DNA from 3 places in the Hafnia paralvei genome. Region 3 is predicted to be linked to each of the others. Evidence: riboswitches for the same ligand, from Rfam matches in the RefSeq annotation. Region 3 holds a riboswitch; each other region holds the start of a gene.
What was found. A riboswitch is a leader RNA that binds a small molecule or an ion and turns the genes downstream of it on or off. The one in region 3 is predicted to bind thiamine pyrophosphate.
Positions count from the first base shown of each region.

Region 1 (6,661 bases), 1.6 Mb from region 3:
CGCAGGCCGTCACCCAAGGATAATGCAACGTCATAGGCTGCGCAGATTTGGCAGATTTCGCGGAATCGCTCGTACAGGAAATTCTCTTTATGATGTGAAAGGCACCATTTCGCCATGATAGAGCCACCGCGTGAAACGATACCGGTTAGACGTTTAGCGGTCATTGGGACGTAGCGCAACAGCACTCCCGCATGAATGGTGAAATAGTCTACGCCTTGTTCAGCTTGTTCTAAGAGTGTATCGCGGAATATTTCCCAGTTTAGGTTCTCGGCAATGCCGTTAACTTTCTCTAACGCTTGATAGATTGGAACGGTGCCGATAGGAACCGGGCTGTTGCGTAAGATCCATTCGCGAGTTTCATGAATATAGCGGCCAGTGGACAGGTCCATAACGGTGTCTGCTCCCCAGCGCGTTGACCAAACCAGTTTTTCGACCTCTTCTTCTATCGAGGAAGTGACCGCTGAGTTACCAATGTTGGCATTGACCTTCACCAGAAAGTTACGGCCAATAATCATCGGCTCAGACTCAGGGTGATTGATATTGGAAGGGATAATGGCGCGGCCAGCAGCCACTTCGCTACGGACAAATTCGGCGGTGATATCTTTTGGCAGCAGTGCCCCAAAATTTTGTCCTGGATGCTGCTGCCGCAGCACTTCACCACGGATACGTTCGCGCCCCATATTTTCGCGAATGGCAATGAACTCCATTTCGGGCGTGATGATACCTTGTCGAGCGTAGTGGAGCTGTGTAACGCATTTACCTGATTTCGCGCGCCGTGGCTGTGGCAGGTTCTCGAAGCGCAAATGATCTAAACCTTCATCGGCTAAGCGTTGCTGTGTGTAGGCGGAGCTGAGCTGTTCCAGCGATTCGGTATCATCGCGTTCAGCGATCCAGCGATCACGGAGTGGTTTTAACCCGCTGCGTACGTCAAGTTCAGCATGTGGGTCGCCATAAGGCCCCGCAGTGTCATAGACAGGGATTGGTTCGTTGGGTTCGTATTGCGGGTTATCTTTGCTGCCGCCAAGCAACGTTGGACTGAGCTGAATTTCGCGCATCGGTACGCGAATATCACTACGCGAACCCGTTAGATAAATGCGTTGCGAGTTTGGATAGGCCTCACCGCGCAGATGATCGATAAAACTCTGTGCTTCTGCGCGTTGCTCGCGACGAGAAAGCGGAGTACGAATTGTTTCATTGTTATTCATAGACATAGCAAATTCCTACCAGTGTTCTGGTTTAACAGTGATTAAAAAATCAAGTTGGAGAATTGCTTGTCTGGAGCTCGGAGGGAGTAATGGATAGCCGTCACCCAGTCAGATCTCGATAGATTGCTGGTAGGTGATAATAGATTACTCTTGTTCCCTTCGCGGGTATTAACCCGATCAGGTTCCGCGGATCCCGAATTAACGGTCTCAGCCTGTAGGGGAAAATTTTTCCCGCTCACTAGGCACTCCGACAAGAGCGCCCAGTGTAGGAGCGGGAAGACAAAACTGCAAGCTGTTAACTAAGCTGTAATGTCTATGCTACTTTCAAAAAATTATGCTGGGCGAGCTAATGAATCGTCATTATCAGCGGCAGGCGTGTTTGCTTGCCAGATGTCATAGGCGATTTGAATTAGGTTATCTTCTAAGGCAAAACGAGCCGCTAGTGTTTCACCAATATGTGATAGTGCGTCGTGGAGTGCTAGGCACTCTTCTTCGTTTAGCTCATCATCGGTAAAGCGGTCGTGAAAGGCCATAATGAGCTTGGTATTATCGTGCAGTGCTGGATAGATTTTTTTTGTTACCGCCATGTGCGGGCTATCGTCACCTCCAACGAGTTCTACGATACGATCGTAAACATGGAAGTGGCCAGCAGAGAGATAATCCACCAAATTGTGACAAAAGTTCTCCAACGCTTTTTCATTAAGCGGGGTATGCTTTTCTTTGTTTGGTTTTATTCCGACCAGTGCGCAGTAGGCTACGAGCAGTTCCTTTCGGGCTTGTAGCCATTGGTCGATTAATTCATGACTACCACCTACGCGTTGAGTCAGATGTTCGAGACGGTTGAGCATATATTCAACTCCATGAGGTAAATGTTACAAATTAGCAACAATCGAATGCCAGATTAGCAGAGGTTTAATGTCAAAGATATGGAACAACAGTTAAAAGATGATGACACCGGCTGGTGGGTTATCAGCCGTGAGGGCAAGGTCTGGTTACCTCGTGGGGAGCTGCCTTTTGGCACTGCACAACAATGGCAATTAAGCACCAAAAAAGCGCACCAAATCGGTGAGTGGGAAGGGCATCCAATGTGGTTGCTGGAAGAGTCACGTAGTCAGGATATGGCGTCCATTCGCCAGCTTATCGACGTGGATCGTGGTCTTTTCCAGCTTGTTGGCCGCGGAGTTCAGCTAGCGGAATTCTTTCGCTCCCATACCTTCTGCGGCTATTGTGGGCATGAGATGTACACCAGCCGCTCTGAGTGGGCATGTATGTGTCCTCACTGCCGTCAGCGTTATTACCCACAAATTGCGCCCTGCATTATTGTGGCGATTCGCCGCGGAGATGAAATCTTGCTGGCTCAGCATAAACGGCATCGTAACGGTATTCATACGGTGCTCGCCGGTTTTGTCGAAGTGGGAGAGACTCTGGAAGAGGCTGCGGCGCGTGAAATCATGGAAGAGAGTAACGTGCGAATTAAGAATTTGCGCTATGTCGCCTCACAGCCTTGGCCATTCCCACATTCGCTGATGATGGCGTTTATGGCTGATTATGCTGGCGGTGAGCTCAAGCACGATCCAAAAGAGTTATTGAATGCAAACTGGTATCGCTATGACAATCTGCCACAACTACCGCCGCCTGGAACCGTGGCGCGTCGTTTGATTGAAGATACCGTAGCACAGTGCCGAGATGAGGCTGAAAGCGAATAACGCATGGGTCATGCTACAATGCGATGAGATTAATTAGGGAGCCAAAGGATGACTGAACTGAAGAACGACCGCTACCTGCGCGCACTGCTGCGCCAGCCGGTAGACATGACTCCGGTATGGATGATGCGTCAGGCCGGACGTTATTTGCCAGAATATAAAGCGACTCGCGCACAGGCCGGCGATTTTATGTCGTTGTGCAAAAATGCTGAATTGGCCTGTGAGGTAACGCTACAGCCGTTGCGTCGTTATGCGCTGGATGCGGCAATTCTGTTCTCAGACATTCTGACCATTCCTGATGCCATGGGGCTTGGACTCTATTTTGAAACGGGTGAAGGGCCGCGCTTCTCATCGCCAATTACCTGTAAAGCGGATGTTGAAAAGCTTCCTGTGCCCGACCCAGAAGATGAACTGGGTTACGTGATGAATGCTGTGCGTACCATCCGTAAAAATCTGGCTGGGCAGGTACCTTTAATCGGTTTCTCTGGTAGCCCGTGGACGCTGGCAACCTACATGGTTGAAGGCGGCAGCAGTAAAGCTTTCACCAAAATTAAAAAAATGATGTATGCCGAACCAGCGACCATGCATCTGTTGCTGGATAAAATCGCCGATAGCGTGATCCTTTATCTTAATGCGCAGATCAAAGCGGGTGCTCAGTCGGTGATGATCTTTGATACGTGGGGCGGTGTGTTAACGCCGCGTGATTACCGCGAATTCTCCCTGAACTACATGCATAAAATTGTCGATGGCCTGATCCGTGAGAACGAAGGACGCCGCGTGCCAGTCACGCTGTTTACCAAAGGTGGAGGTCAGTGGCTAGAAGCAATGGCTGAAACCGGCTGCGACGCACTAGGCTTAGATTGGAGTACGGATATTGCCGATGCTCGCCGCCGTGTCGGTGACAAAGTTGCGCTGCAAGGAAACATGGATCCATCCATGCTGTATGCGCCTGCTGCTCGAATTGAGCAGGAAGTTTCGACTATCCTTGAGGGATTTGGTCACGGCACCGGACATGTCTTTAACCTTGGGCATGGTATTCATCAGGATGTACCACCGGAGCATGCGGGTACGTTTGTAGAGGCTGTTCATCGGTTGTCAGGTAAATACCATCGGTAATTAAGGCATTAAGTCATGGATATGAAAGCACTGCGTGAAGAGCAGTTGGAGAAGGCGAGCCAGATTATCCGCACGGACGATCTCGGTTTTGAACAACCGACGCTTATTGCCGGTGCTGATGTGGGCTTTGAACAGGGAGGGGACGTCACACGTGCGGCGATAGCCGTGTTGCGTTATCCCTCACTTGAGCTGGTGGAGTATCAGATTGCCCGCATTGAAACCCAGATGCCTTATATTCCTGGTTTTCTCTCTTTCCGAGAGTACCCAGCGCTGATCAAAGCGTGGGAGATGCTTCAGCACCGCCCACAGTTGGTGGTTGTCGATGGTCAAGGGATCTCTCATCCCCGCCGTCTGGGCGTGGCGAGCCATTTCGGCTTGTTAGCCGATGTTCCGACCATTGGCGTTGCCAAAAGCCGTTTATGTGGTCAGTTTGCTCCGTTGAGTGATTCGGTTGGTGCAATACAACCACTGAATGACAAACAAGAGCAGATTGGTTGGGTATGGCGCAGTAAAGCGCGCTGTAACCCGTTATTTATTTCTACGGGGCACCGCATTAGTTTGCCTACGGCGCTGCATTTTATCCAAAGTTGTATGCGTGGCTACCGTTTGCCTGAACCCACGCGCTGGGCGGATGCAATCGCCTCTAATCGGCCAGCTTTTCAACGCTGGTTACTCCAACATTCTGATAATAACGCGCAGATATAGGGATCTCTTGATTTTTCAGTTACACTGCGCCGGAATTATTTTTCAGAGACTTATTTTTCTCTAAGAGACTTAGCATGCTGCGTAACCCGATCCACAAACGGCTGGAAAAGCTGGAAAGCTGGCAACATCTGACGTTCATCGCCAGCTTGTGTGAGCGTATGTACCCAAATTATCAGGCATTTTGTCTGCAAACCGGATTTGGCGATCCTATGGTTTACCGCCGAATTTTGGATTTGATTTGGGAAACGTTGACGGTAAAAGACGCTAAAGTGAATTTCGATAACCAGTTAGAAAAACTGGAAGAGGCAATTCCTTCCGCTGACGACTATGATATTTATGGCGTTTACCCTGCTATTGACGCTTGTATTGCATTGGGTGAAGCTGTGCATTCCCGTTTAAGCGGTGAAATGTTAGAACATGCAATCACGGTGAGTGAGACATCATTACGTACCGTTGGTATGCTGGAGATGACTCAGGCCGGTCGTGAAATGACTGATGAAGAGCTCAAAGAATTGCCAGCAATGCAAGATGAGTTAGATATCCAATGGGAGATTTTCCGCTTGCTTGTTGAGTGTGAAGAGCGCGATCTGGAACTCATCAAAGGATTAAGATCTGACCTGCGTGAAGCAGGTGTTAGTAATATCGGTGTAAATTTAGCGCAATAAGACGGCAAAACGTGATTTAACACCTGATTTGTCGTCCCTTAAGGCTTCACATTCGTACCCCGGTTGTTCTACATTTGGGGGGCGTAAAAAAAGTGGCTATCGGTGCGTGTATGCAGGAGAGTGCTGTCAATCGGCATATCCGTCGCACTCGATGCTTTGCAAACGATAAACACACTGTAAGGATAACTTATGAATAAGACTCAACTGATTGATGTAATCGCGGAAAAAGCTGACCTGTCTAAAACTCAGGCTAAAGCAGCTCTGGAATCTACTCTGGCGGCGATTACCGAGTCTCTGAAAGAAGGTGATGCTGTACAATTGGTTGGTTTCGGTACTTTTAAAGTGAATCATCGTAACGAGCGCACTGGCCGCAACCCACAGACCGGTATGGAAATCAAAATTGCAGCAGCAAACGTACCAGCGTTCGTTTCTGGTAAAGCTCTGAAAGACGCAGTTAAATAAGACCGCGTGATTCACAGCCTGTTTGTGAAAGATATAAGCAGGGGGGCGTTAACGCCCCTTTTGTCTATTTGTAAGCCTGTGGCGGCATTACTGTTCGCTGCAGGACTTGCTGTAACCCTCTCAGGTTGCAGCTCTGATACTTCCTCTCCTCGTTTCACCGCAACAGGTTATATTGCCGATCAAGGCATGATGCGTATTTGGCGTAAGGATGATGCTAAGCATCAACCGCTTGCCATTATGAGCGTCTACAGCCCACTAAAAGGCAAAGGTACGATAATCAGCTATTACGCTTATCAAGACGGTAATCTGAATCTTGTGCGCCAGACTATACAAGGCGGCGAGAAAGACGTACTCGAACTGCGTCTGGATGAAAAGGGTGAACTCAGCTACATGCAGCGCCAAATTGGCGATCAGCGGCAGCTACTCACGCCGGATGATATCGCTCGCAGTCAGTACCAGTCGCGCCATATGGTTGAGATTTCTGAAGCGCTACGCGTGGGCAATGTGCGCCTGATTCAAGGTCGTTGGGAAAATAGCCGATTTACCAGCTGTACTGGCGAGACTCAATCGCTGAAGCTAGAGGACTGGCAATTGAAATGGATCGAGAGTCGTGCATCGCACTCATCTCTGCCGCTGGGTATTGCGTGGCTAGATGCTCCTGAGGGGCAGCAGCTTTTGCTGGTTGCCAATGAAGATTTTTGCAGTTGGGAGCCTACAGTCGATACGCTGTAAAAGTAGCCGAGAACCACAGTCATGCTCCTCGGCCTGATGGGCTTTACTGGGTACGTTGTATCGCGCGATAGCC
Region 1 is NZ_CP083737.1:292,013-298,673, forward strand. It holds gene thiC (phosphomethylpyrimidine synthase ThiC) at 1-1,211, opposite strand, end outside; TPP riboswitch at 1,343-1,465, opposite strand; gene K9N75_RS01360 (Rsd/AlgQ family anti-sigma factor) at 1,538-2,053, opposite strand; gene nudC (NAD(+) diphosphatase) at 2,132-2,911, shown strand; gene hemE (uroporphyrinogen decarboxylase) at 2,960-4,024, shown strand; gene nfi (deoxyribonuclease V) at 4,040-4,729, shown strand; gene K9N75_RS01380 (YjaG family protein) at 4,804-5,394, shown strand; gene hupA (nucleoid-associated protein HU-alpha) at 5,584-5,856, shown strand; gene K9N75_RS01390 (DUF1481 domain-containing protein) at 5,917-6,588, shown strand; gene purD (phosphoribosylamine--glycine ligase) at 6,632-6,661, opposite strand, start outside.
Region 1: another riboswitch for thiamine pyrophosphate. It lies ahead of thiC (phosphomethylpyrimidine synthase ThiC); the one in region 3 lies ahead of thiM (hydroxyethylthiazole kinase).

Region 2 (6,661 bases), 480 kb from region 3:
GGGCGTATTGATGACGAACTGGTACAAGAAGAAATCGCTCGGCTACAACAAAACTGGCAAAAAGATCAGCCAGAAATTTTACCCGATCTCCCCGAGTTAGATCTGTTCGATCGCAGCCAATTAGCCAGCGTGATCAGCGTTTGCCGCTCGTCAGACAGCTTATCCGAGGCAGGACGTAAGCTATTCTCCGTATCACGCCAATTGAAAAAACAGCCCAATGACGCCGATCGTCTACGTAAATATCTGGCACGTTTTGGGCTGAGCTGGGAGAGTATCAAAGGAGAATAAATTCCCTAGGGCACATCTCGCACTCGCGAGCACAAAATCAAGGCCACTATCGCCAGCGCTGTCGCTAGCCAATATACCGCGTAGTGGCCTAATGTTTCAGCCAACGCGCCTTGTAATACCCCTGCCATAATCACACCGGTCGAAATACTGTTGGTGAATAGCGTCGTCGCACTGCCCGCTCGACCCGGCATTAAATCTTGAAAATAGAGCATGCCGATACCGGCAATAATTCCGATGAACACCGCGTTAAACAACTGCAACACCATCAATGCCAATTTGAATTTAAACAACACCAAACCGGCATAAAATAAGATCCCAGCGGCAACGGCAAACAGCATCATGTTACGTTTGCCAAAACGTTTAACGTAGTAACCCGCTAGAATCATCGCGGGAATCTCTAAACCCGCAGCAGTCCCCATCAAGAGCCCTGCCAAATTTTCTGGCAGACCAAGATCCTGCGTGATATACAACGGCATATCAATGATATACATGGTATTGCAGGTCCACATCAGCATGGAGGAGATAAACAGCATCACCACGTTTTTGTCGCCAAACGCATTGGTGGGAATAACGACGGCTTCACCCGTGGTTTCTGTGCGGGGCATTGATGGCAACATAAAGGCCACCAGCACAATCGCAAGAATAAACACGGCAGCAGCAATCAAATACATAAAAGTGAAGCCGTAATTCAGCGCCAGCATGAATGAAAGCGGCGGCCCAATCACCCATGCCAAAGAGAGCTGTGCTCGCATTACCGAACTAAACATCACAACTTCGCTGGCTGAACGGTCGGCATATTCACGCGCTAAGGCAAAAATCTGCGGCATTCCCGTATTCGCCAGCGCTGCCAAGAAAACGCCTGCGGAGATCAGCAACAAATAACTGCGGCAAAACGCAAACAACAGGCAGTTTCCCACCGCCATTGCGCAACAAAACATGATCAGTTTGCGACGATCGCCCTGACGATCGGAACGCTTCGCTAGCAAGAAACTCACCGCAATCCCGACAATCGCATTCACCGTATAAAAGAGGCCAACCCAAAGGGGACGCACCTTCACTTCAGTCGTTAAAAATAAACTTAGCGTAGGAGCCTGAAGCGCTCCCGCAATTCCGGTTAAGAATGCAACAATCAAAAACGCGGCATAGATGGGATTAATTCGGCGGCGAGCAGTCAACAAAGAGGTCATCCTGATTTCCTAAGCTGGCATTATCAAATACGGCTGGCAGTACGATAACAGAAAAAAACCAGCAGGCAGACCTGCTGGTCGGTGAAAAGCACCATTACTCAGAAACACTCTTTGATGTCGGAGAGACAAATGATTACTCACCTCTTTCTCTTTCATCTGCTGAAATTATCTGCGTAATATAGGGAAAGAAAAATTGATAGCTTTACCTAAAAAGGTTCCTCTTTTATGGCGACGTCGCGTTTACAACATCAATTCATCCGCTTATGGCAAAGTTTTCAAGGCAAATCAGCGGAAACCACGCTAGCCGATCTGGCAGAAACGCTCAGTTGCTCGCGTCGTCATGTGCGAACCTTACTCAACGCTATGCAGCAACAAGGATGGTTACATTGGCAGGCCGAGTCTGGACGTGGTAAACGCTCCACACTCACTTTCCAATCAACTGGCCTTCAGGTACAGCAGTTACGCGCCGAAGAGCTGTTAGACCAAGATCATATCGAGCAGTTAGTGCAACTGGTTGGCGACCGCAGCTCAGTGCGCCAAATGCTGCTCTCTCAGCTAGGACGCAGCTTCCGTCAGGGTAAGCATATCCTGCGTATTCTTTACTATCGCCCGCTGTTTAATTTGCTTCCAGGAACGCCAATGCGTCGCTCCGAAACCCATTTGGCCCGACAGATATTTAGCGGCCTCACTCAGCTAAATGAGGAAAACGGGGAACTCGAACCCGATCTAGCGCATCACTGGCAGGCTTTAACGCCGCTGCATTGGCGCTTTTACCTACGCCCCGCTATTCGTTTTCATAACGGACGCGAGCTAGAAATGGCCGATGTGATCCACTCTCTTGAACGACTGCGGGAACAACCGCTGTTTTCACATCTGAAAAGCATTACCTCCCCAAATCCGTACGTTATTGATATTCAAATAAGCACGCCAGATGAGTGGCTACCGTGGCTACTCGGCAGCGTCAACGCCATGATTCTACCGCGCGAATGGAAATCACTGCCCAATTTTACTCGCTCCCCCATCGGGACTGGGCCCTATCAGGTGGTACGTAATACCCAGACTCAGCTTAAAATCCGCGCCTATGACGACTACTTTGGTTTTCGCGCGCTAATCGATGAAGTCAATATCTGGGTGTTACCCGAAATTTCGGAAGAACTGGTGCACGCTGGCGTGCAGCTTCAGTCCGATGAAACCGGAAAAGATGAATTAGAAAGTCGTTTGGAAGAGGGCTGCTATTTCATGCTGTTTGATCAGCGCTCAGCAATCACCTCCGACCCCGCAGTGCGTGAATGGCTGTGTCAGGTCATCAACCCTATCGCGTTGCTGAATAAAGCGAGCAAGATCCATCAACGCTACTGGTCACCTGCGTATGGCATTTTGCCTCGCTGGCACCACAACCTACTGATTAGCGATAACGAGAAACCGGCCCATCTGACCCATCTCACGCTGACGGTGTACACCAAGCACTCGGAGTTTCACGCAATATTCTTGGCACTAAAACCGCTGCTTGCAGACTATGGCGTTGAGCTCACGATGCAAGAAATCAGCTATAGCCGCTGGTATGAAGGCGATGCAAAAAGCGATCTGTGGCTGGGTAGTGCTAACTTTTACATGCCGCTCGAATTCTCGATTTTTTCGATGATGTATGAATTGCCTCTGCTACAGCACTGCCTGAGTGGCGATTTGCAGCAAGATGCCAGCCAGTGGCGTAACAACGCTCTGCCGATGGCGGAATGGAGCCAACGTCTAGTGCAAGAGCATCAGCTTCACCCCCTATTTCATCATTGGCTCAAACTCCACGGGCAGCACAGCATGCGCGGTGTCCGGATGAACACTCTCGGCTGGTTCGACTTCAAATCCGCATGGTTCGCGCCTCCAGCGCAATCCAACGAAAGCGATATTCACGAATTAACCGTTTCTACCGGCTGTGAAAAACCTCGATAACGTTATTAATCCTTTCTAATAACACATGCTCTCTTTACAATAACGCGCTGTTCTCAACGGGGTGCAGAAAACAGAGTTAGATCGGCGATCTAAAAAACGTCGTGAGCAAGCGTTCAGCCGATGGAGGCCGGAGCGGAGTAACCGCAGCATACAATAGTATGTGAGGATTACGAGCACCGCACGACATCGGATCAACGCGGGCGCAACCAGTTTTTTGCTGAGAGAAACCCGTCGAACCTGATCCGGATAATACCGGCGGAGGGATTTGAGAGCGTATCCACGCTTGCTCAAAGACCTTTGCGACCTGACTTAACTCACGGAGTGCAAAGTGTTGAAACGAATAATTCCTGCCTTGATGCTGATATCTACGGCCTTTGCGGTGCATAGTGCTGCCGATAAACCGGTTCTAACGGTTTATACCTATGACTCTTTTGCTGCGGAATGGGGGCCTGGCCCGAAAGTGAAAGCCGCTTTTGAAAAAGAGTGCGGCTGCGAGCTGAAATTTGTGGCGCTAGAAGATGGCGTTTCGGTGTTAAACCGCATTCGAATGGAAGGCCAAAAGAGCAGTGCCGACGTAGTGTTGGGGCTGGATAATAACTTGGTGCAGGCGGCGGAAAAAACGGGGCTGTTCGTGCCTAGCAACGTTGATACGCAGACACTCAGTGTCCCTGGCGGCTGGCGGAATAACACATTTGTGCCTTATGACTATGGCTATTTTGCCTTCGTTTACAACAAAAACACATTGAAAAATCCGCCAACTAGCCTGAAGCAATTGATAGAAAGCCCTGAAAAATGGAAAGTGATTTATCAAGATCCACGCACCAGTACACCCGGTCTTGGCCTGATGCTGTGGATGCAAAAGGTGTATGGCGACCAAGCGCCACAGGCGTGGCAAAAATTGGCGCAAAAAACCGTGACGGTCACCAAGGGGTGGAGCGAAGCGTACGGTTTATTCCTTAAAGGCGAAGCCGATTTAGTCTTGAGTTACACCACATCGCCGGCGTATCACATCATCGAAGAAAAAAAAGATAACTACGCCGCCGCTGAATTTAGCGAAGGGCACTATCTGCAGGTAGAAGTTGCAGCGCAGCTTGCGGGCAGCAAACAACCAGAACTGGCACATAAATTTATGCAGTTCATCACAACACCGGCATTCCAGAATGAAATGCCTACTGGAAACTGGATGTATCCGGTTATCCAAACGACGCTTCCACAGGGCTTTGAACAGTTAAACGTCCCCGCTAAGGCTCTCGAATTCACCCCAGCCGAAGTCGCTCAAAACCGCGCAACATGGATCCGCTCATGGCAAGCCGCCGTCAGCCGTTAATTCCATTCTGGCTACTTCCAGGGCTGTTCGCCGCCATTGCTATTATTGCCGTGGCGACGGCAGCGTTTAGCGCCCTTTGGCGTCACGCTCCGGAGTCGGATTGGCATAGCCTGTGGCAAGATGACTACCTGTGGCATGTCGTGCGTTTTACTTTTTGGCAGGCGTTTCTGTCCGCCATGTGCTCCGTATTCCCTGCCATCTTGCTCGCACGGGCGCTGTTCCGTCGCCGATTCATCGGCAGGCAGCTATTGCTGCGGCTCTGTGCCATGACGCTGGTGCTACCGGTACTGGTCGCGGTCTTCGGTATCCTCAGTGTTTATGGTAGGCAAGGCTGGCTGGCTCAAATTTGCCAATGGCTGGGGATTGATTACGCATTCTCGCCTTATGGTTTACAGGGCATTTTGCTTGCGCATATCTTCTTTAACCTGCCGTTAGCGGCGCGCCTATTGCTACAGGCGCTGGAGAATATCCCCACAGAGCAACGCCAGCTCGCCGCTCAACTCGGCATGAGCAGTTGGCAGCAGTTCCGTTTTGTTGAATGGCCCTATCTGCGCCGCCAAATCCTGCCCGCTGGCGCGCTCATCTTTATGTTATGTTTCGCCAGCTTTGCCACCGTGCTTTCTCTTGGCGGGGGACCTCAGGCGACGACTATCGAACTCGCTATTTATCAGGCCTTAAGCTACGACTACGACCTCAGCCGGGCTGCGCTTTTAGCCATGCTGCAACTGTTCTGCTGTTTAGGCTTAGTGATGTTGAGCCAAAAACTCAGCGGTATTCTCCCCGTCGGCCATACACGAGCCATCAAATGGCGTAATCCGCAAGACACTCTCTTCGCTCGCTGGATCGACGGTAGCGTAATTTTATGCGCCCTGCTGCTTATTCTGCCCCCGCTGTTTGCCGTGGTTGCTGATGGCTTAAATCAGGCGGTTAACCGCGTGCTCGTCCAGCCTATTTTGTGGCAGGCCACGCTTACATCGTTAAAAATTGCACTCGGCGCTGGTTTGCTGGCCGTGTTGCTAACCATGATGCTGTTGTGGAGCAGTCGTGAACTAGTGCTGCGCCAGCGACGCTGGCTGGGGCAAGGCATGGAATTAACCGGAATGCTGATTTTAGCGATGCCGGGCATTGTGCTAGCCACCGGCTTCTTTTTGCTGCTCACGGATACCATTGGCATTCCACAGTCCGCCTACGGATTAGTGATTCTAACCAATGCTCTTATGGCCATCCCGTACGCGCTTAAAGTGCTTGAAAATCCAATGCGCGATCTGGCTGAGCGTTATAATCCGCTGTGTCTATCGCTGCGCATTCAAGGCATTAACCGACTCAGGCTGATTGAGCTACGCGCGCTTAAGCGCCCGCTGTCTCAAGCCATGGCGTTCGCCTGCGTTCTATCCTTGGGGGATTTTGGCGTGGTGGCGCTATTTGGCAATGAGCAATTCCGTACGCTGCCATTCTACCTTTATCAGCAAATTGGGGCTTATCGCAGCCAAGATGGTGCAGTCACCGCGCTGTTATTATTGATCTTGTGTTTCTTACTTTTCACTCTGCTGGAACGCCTTCCAGGGCGGGATAAATCATGATTACGCTGAACGATCTCACTTATCTCTATGAGCATCAGCCGATGCGTTTTTCACTCGATGTTTCTGCGGGAGAGCGGATTGCCATATTGGGGCCAAGCGGCGCAGGCAAAAGCACTCTGCTGGCGTTAATTGCGGGTTTTCTCATGGCAGACAAAGGCACGGTGATGCTTGATGGTATCAATCACACCAACACGCCCCCCTCTAAGCGCCCCGTATCTATGTTATTTCAAGAGAATAATCTGTTCTCTCATCTGAGCATTGAGCAAAATTTAGGATTAGGGCTTGATGCGGGATTACGTTTGAACCGCACTCAAAAACAGCGCTTACATGAGATT
Region 2 is NZ_CP083737.1:3,866,671-3,873,331, forward strand. It holds gene rtcR (RNA repair transcriptional activator RtcR) at 1-288, shown strand, start outside; gene K9N75_RS17995 (sugar efflux transporter) at 294-1,475, opposite strand; gene sgrR (HTH-type transcriptional regulator SgrR) at 1,701-3,419, shown strand; TPP riboswitch at 3,606-3,700, shown strand; gene thiB (thiamine ABC transporter substrate binding subunit) at 3,748-4,746, shown strand; gene thiP (thiamine/thiamine pyrophosphate ABC transporter permease ThiP) at 4,722-6,326, shown strand; gene thiQ (thiamine ABC transporter ATP-binding protein ThiQ) at 6,323-6,661, shown strand, end outside.
Region 2: another riboswitch for thiamine pyrophosphate. It lies ahead of thiB (thiamine ABC transporter substrate binding subunit); the one in region 3 lies ahead of thiM (hydroxyethylthiazole kinase).

Region 3 (6,661 bases):
GGCCAATTCACCGCCTTCCATTCTGCTTTCTTATTCGGAACCGTAAGCTCTTCAATTTTCCACTGCTGTCCACGGAAAGCAAAAAGGTGATCTAAGTCGAGAGCAGGGTTCGCTGCAGGCCACGTTCTCATATCAGCCCCTTCAACAACCAACGGATTCCAATAGCGTTCAAGCTCTCTAATTGCAGGTCCATTGTAGGTATCGTTGAAGTCACCAGCCAAAAGTTTAATCGATGAAGCGATATTATTGAACGACGAGTCGGTATTCCCGATCGTCACGTTTTCTATCTCACGAATTTGCTGCAAACGGATCGTAGGATCTTCTTGCCAATCAAGATGCGTACTCATCATGATGATAGGGGAATCAAAATGTGGCACCTGAATTTGAGTCACGAGTAAAACTCGCTGCTCCCCATCTCCTGATGGCAGAGGAAACACCTGTTGCTTATCGATTGGATATTTGGAAAGCAGCGCAACGCCGTACTCACCACCTTCGAAATCAATCGCTTTACCAAATGCAGCGTGCATACCCGTTAACTTAGCAAGCTCGGCAACTTGATCAACCTTTCCGCTGCGCTGCGTATTTTTATCGACCTCATTCAACGAAATAATATCGGCATTCATCGCCTTAATCGCTTTAGCAAGCGTGCTGAGATCGGATACCCTTGCCGCAGCCATATTGTAATTAGCAATAGTCAGCTGAGGCGCTTGAGATTCGCTATAGATTTTATTTGGCGTACCATTTTTTTCAGGAGTCAGAACCTTTGTATCGGCGTGGGCTGCAAAAACAACAAATGGAATAAGGCCTAGAATTATTTTTTTCATTAATGTCACCTGGTTAATTTATTTGCCAGTACATGATAATCACGATTTCCAAGCAAAAACTGTTTGGTATCAAAATGAAGAAAGGTCACACTTAACTCGGATGACTAAATATCTAAACCTCGTGTTACATCACAGTTTCCATGCAAGTGTGATTCAACTTACATAATATAAATCAGCGAGTTACACAAAATCCTCTCTTCATTTGGCGTCTCAGGCTTTTACCACCACTGATGAAAATGATGCACGGGTCCAATCCCTTGCCCGACCTCTAATGAATCCGCGGCTTCCAGCGCATTTTGCAGATAATTTTTCGCCATGAATAACGTTTCACTCCAACTATGATGTCGAGGACGCAGTGCAGCTAGCGCCGCAGATAACGTACATCCGGTGCCATGAGTATGACGGGTGTGAACTCTGGGAGCCGTAAAGCGCTGCTCACCGTCGGCGCTAAATAGCCAATCAGGACTTTCGTTATTGCTTAGGTGTCCACCTTTCATCAACACTGCTTGACATCCCATCTCAAGCAACGCGTACCCTTGGCGGCGCATTTCATCTTCATTTGTCGCCATGGGACAGGCTAACAAGGCCGCGGCCTCCGGCAAATTGGGAGTAATCAACGCCACGTTGGGCAGTAGCAGTTCACGGACGGCTTGCACAGCTTCAGGTGCGAGTAGCGGATCGCCGCTTTTTGCCACCATAACGGTATCTAACACCACAAAGGGGATCGTGTAGCGCTTTAACGCCTGAGCAACCTGCGCAACAATTTCTGCATTCGCCAACATGCCGATTTTCGCACTATCGATACGAACATCGGTTAATACTGAATCCAGCTGTGCCCCAACAAACAAGGGGTCAATCTGATAAACCGACTGTACTCCACAGGTATTTTGCGCCACTAGTGCGGTGATCACGCTGGTGCCATAAGCTCCCAGCGCTGAAAAAGTTTTTAAATCTGCCTGAATACCCGCGCCACCGCTCGGATCCGTTCCTGCAATAGTCAGTGCATTAATTCGCTTCATTGAATATCTCCTGAACGTAAAAAATCCTGCGGGGAAAGTTGGTACAGAGAGTCGAGGAAAGCGGGAATGAAACTGCCAGGACCGGATGAATGACGCACAGCTCGTTCACCGGCCAGCGACATCACTCGGCACGCTGTCGCTACTGCCAACAACCTATCAGGCTGTTGAACGCTAAACGCCGCCACCACGGCGGAGAGTGCGCAACCAGTGCCGACAACGCGTGTCATCAATGCATCACCACCGTTAACCGCGTAGGTTTTATCTCCGTCAGTCACGTAGTCAGTCACGCCGGTGACAGCAACGATAGCGCCCGTTTGCTGCGCTAAAGCTTGCGCTGCAGGCAAGGCATCCAAAGAACCATCAACACTATCAACACCGCGCCCACCGGGAGCTGTTCCGCTTAATGCGAGGATTTCAGAGGCATTCCCGCGAATAACCGCAGGTTGAAGAGATAAAAGATGATTAGCGAATTCGGTACGATAGGTCAGCCCCCCAACGGCTACGGGGTCTAAAATCCAAGGTTTTTGGTTTTGCTTGGCCGAGGCAATGGCTGCCAGCATCGATTGCGCTCGTTGCGCATGCAGTGTCCCGATATTAATCAACAAAGCGTCAGCTATGGAAGAAAACTGAGCAGCCTCTGCAGGCTCGACCACCATTGCGGGTGATGCACCCAAAGCCAGTAGGACATTGGCGGTGAACGTCTGTACGACTTCGTTAGTGAGACAGTGTACCAACGGGGCACAACAGCGAAACTGAGTAAAAACGGCTGCGGCACGGTCTGTGGGGAAATCGATGAGTAAGTCGGTGGGGCATGTATTGGACGTGATAGACATATTCCTCCCAACCGGCGGTCAAGAAGACGATGCCTTAAAGCATCTGACTTCCCTACGCTGGCATTATCCAGATCAGGTAATACGGGTATTTCTCAGCCTTCACAAAGAAGGGCACCCCGAGTCATTTAAAACACACTATTACGACGATGTTCCGTTCAAATTAGAACGGACAAGGCTGATAACAATCAGGTAAACAGCCTATGGTATTAAACTCTGGCACAACATAGATGCCAGACAAAAAACAAAATCTTAAAGCGACAATATCTCTTTCACAAACGGGATCGTCAGCTTGCGCTGTGCGGTGATCGACGCCCTATCCAACTGATCCAACGTCATAAACAGCGTACGCATTTCACGATCCAGACGCTTTAGTAGGAAACGTCCGACATCCTCTGGCAATTCAAAACCGCGCAATTTAGAGCGTAGCTGTAGTGCTAAAAGTTTGTCTTCGTCGCCGAGTGGCTGGAGTTTATAGATTTGTCCCCAGTCCAGACGCGAGGCCAAATCGGGTAAACGCAGATTCAGTTGGCGCGGAGGGCGATCGCCGGTGATCAATAGGCGTGTGCGGCCGGTTTCAAGGATGCGGTTATAGAGATTGAAAATTGCCATCTCCCACTCCTCTTCTCCCGCGATACATTCGATATTATCGATACACACCAGAGAGAGTTGCTCCATGCCATCAAGAACCTCTGGCACAAAGTAGGCGCGTTTATCCAAAGGCACATAGCCCACGGCTTCTCCGCGTTGGGAAAGTTCTGCGCAGGCCGCATGCAGCAGGTGACTTCGTCCCCCACCCTCACGCGACCAAAAATAGATATAGGTACCATGCTCCTGCTGCAAAGCGCCCTGCAATGCAGCTAACAGAGAAGAATTCTCTCCCGAATAGAAACTTGCGAAAGTCTCGTCATCAGGTAAATAAAGTGGCAGTGAAAGCTGTGCCGGCGTATTCAGAAGCACCTCAAACCAAAACAGGCAAAAAAACGCCGCCAGTTTAACACATAAACCAGCGGCTGTTGAGTTAGGATCTGAAGGATCGAATTAACGAGCAGGCGTTTGCTCTTCTTCCTGTTCGTCGATGATCACTTCTTCACCACGCACCATACTGATCACTTTGAATAACAAGCTCATCGCGATACCCACGATCGTTGCCAAAGCCATGCCTTTCAGCTCAGCCGCACCAATATGGATCGTCGCGCCGCTCACGCCGATGATCAAAATAATCGAGGTCAGGATCAGGTTCTGCGCTTTGTTGTAGTCCACTTTAGACTCAATCAGTACGCGGATACCAGAAGCACCGATTACCCCGTACAGCAGTAGGGACACCCCGCCCATCACCGGTACGGGTACCATCTGGATCGCCGCAGCCAGTTTGCCGATGCAGGATAATAGAATCGCCAACACCGCTGCACCGCCGATAACCCATGTGCTGTATACCTTAGTGATCGCCATAACGCCGATGTTTTCACCGTAAGTGGTATTGGGTGTTGAGCCAAAGAAACCGGAGAACATCGTAGACAGACCGTTAGCAAACATCGAACGATGCAGCCCCGGATCGCGTAGCAAATCTTTCTTCACAATATTCGCCGTAACAACTAAATGACCAACGTGCTCTGCAATAACCACCAGCGCGGCGGGTAGAATCGTCAGAATCGCAAACCACTCAAATTTCGGCGTATAGAACGTCGGCAACGCAAACCAGTGTGCTTCACGGATCGGCGTTAAATCGACAACGCCCATCGCAAACGACAGGGCATAACCCGCCAGCACACCAATAAGAATAGGAATAATTGCCAAGAAACCACGGAACAGTACCGAGCCCAGCACGGTCACACCAAGAGTGACCATAGAGATCGTAATCGTCGTGCTGTCTACGGAAGCCCCGTTGGCAGGCAGCAATCCAGCCATGTTGGCCGCGACCCCAGCCAACTCCAAACCAATTACGGCCACAATCGCGCCCATCGCTGCGGGTGGAAACATCACATCCAGCCAGCCGGTTCCCGCTTTTTTCACAATTAGCGCGACCAAACAAAACAGTGCGCCGCAGACGATAAACCCCCCTAATGCAAGTTCATAACCCAACGGTAAAAGCAGCATCACAGGGGAAATAAAGGCAAAGCTAGAGCCCAGATAAGCGGGGATTTTGCCCTTACAGATGAATAAATACAGCAGCGTACCAATACCGTTAAACAGCAAAACCGTCGCAGGGTTAATCTTAAATAAAATAGGCACGAGCACCGTTGCCCCAAACATGGCAAACAGGTGCTGAAAGCTCAACGGAATCGTTTGCAAAAGCGGTGGGCGTTCGCTTACTCCGATGACGCGACGAGTCATGGTTACATCCTCTAAGTGATTTTATTGAATTATCAGGTGTTGTGTTTTGAACTTGGCCTCACCCTAAATATTGGGAGTTGCATCTAACCGCCTAGGTTCACTCCCAAATCACTTGGTCTCATCAGTGAACCTCGCCAGCACAAATGCCGCTTCATATATGAAGGATACAGGCCAAAAAAAAGCCGACTCTCAAAGCCGGCTCATCTTTTATTTAGTACCAAATATCTTATCGCCCGCATCGCCCAAGCCAGGAATGATGTACCCCTTCTCATTCAAGCCCTGATCGATAGATGCGGTATACAGCTCAACGTCTGGATGTGCTTTTTCCAGTGCGGCAATACCTTCAGGCGCAGCAACCAATACCAGCACTTTAATGCTATGGCAGCCCGCTTTCTTCAGCAGGTCGATGGTGGCAATCATAGAACCGCCGGTTGCCAACATTGGGTCAACCACCAGAGCCATACGCTCATCGATGTTAGAAACCAGTTTCTGGAAATAAGGTACAGGTTCCAGAGTTTCTTCGTCACGGTAAACGCCAACGACGCTGATACGCGCGCTTGGTACATGCTCCAAGACGCCTTCCATCATGCCCAGACCTGCGCGCAGGATTGGAACCACGGTGATTTTTTTGCCTTTGATCTGATCTACTTCGACCGGACCGCACCAACCATCAATAGTGACTTTTTCTGTTTCTAGGTCTGCGGTCGCTTCATAGGTCAGTAAACTCCCGACCTCTGATGCCAGTTCGCGAAAACGTTTGGTGCTAATATCGTTCTCGCGCATCAAGCCCAGTTTGTGTCTTACGAGCGGGTGTTTTACTTCGACGATCTTCATCATTTCATCTCCCAGGTAGCGGTCAGCGCAAAAAAAAATCGCGAGATTATACCGCCTTTTAATTTCTGCGCCACCGTTAAAATCATGATCCAGATCAGCTTAGATGAGATCTACACGGATTACAGGAAAAAACCAGATCCCCTTCACAAGCCGCTCGCAAACGTTTGCCTAGACTGTTAGAATTGCCGCGCTCTTGAATATTTCAGGGTGGTTTCTGTTATCTGATGTGAGCTTAGGCCACGCGACCACTCGCTTTATCACAGATACCAGAACTCATCCTAACCGCCATGGGGATTTTCGCAGTGACCGACAAAACCGCTCTCAGTTACAAAGACGCAGGTGTAGACATTGATGCTGGCAATGCCTTAGTTGATCGCATTAAAGGTGTGGTAAAAGAAACTCGTCGCCCAGAGGTCATGGGGGGGCTGGGTGGATTCGGTGCGCTCTGCGCCCTACCACAAAAATATCGCGAACCAATTTTGGTTTCTGGCACCGACGGCGTCGGCACCAAGCTACGTCTGGCGATGGACTTGAAACGTCACGATACTATCGGCATTGATTTAGTCGCAATGTGCGTCAATGACTTAGTCGTACAGGGCGCCGAGCCGCTGTTCTTCCTCGATTATTACGCTACGGGTAAACTGGACGTAGATACCGCGGCTAGCGTTATCACCGGTATCGCTGAAGGCTGTAAACAGTCCGGTTGCGCATTGGTCGGTGGCGAAACCGCTGAAATGCCCGGTATGTACCACGGCGAAGATTACGACGTCGCCGGCTTCTGTGTCGGCGTGGTCGAAAAATCAGAAATCATCGACGGCAG
Region 3 is NZ_CP083737.1:3,386,198-3,392,858, forward strand. It holds gene K9N75_RS15975 (endonuclease/exonuclease/phosphatase family protein) at 1-824, opposite strand, end outside; gene thiD (bifunctional hydroxymethylpyrimidine kinase/phosphomethylpyrimidine kinase) at 1,043-1,843, opposite strand; gene thiM (hydroxyethylthiazole kinase) at 1,840-2,676, opposite strand; TPP riboswitch at 2,709-2,805, opposite strand; gene hda (DnaA inactivator Hda) at 2,926-3,633, opposite strand; gene uraA (uracil permease) at 3,715-5,007, opposite strand; gene upp (uracil phosphoribosyltransferase) at 5,215-5,841, opposite strand; gene purM (phosphoribosylformylglycinamidine cyclo-ligase) at 6,144-6,661, shown strand, end outside.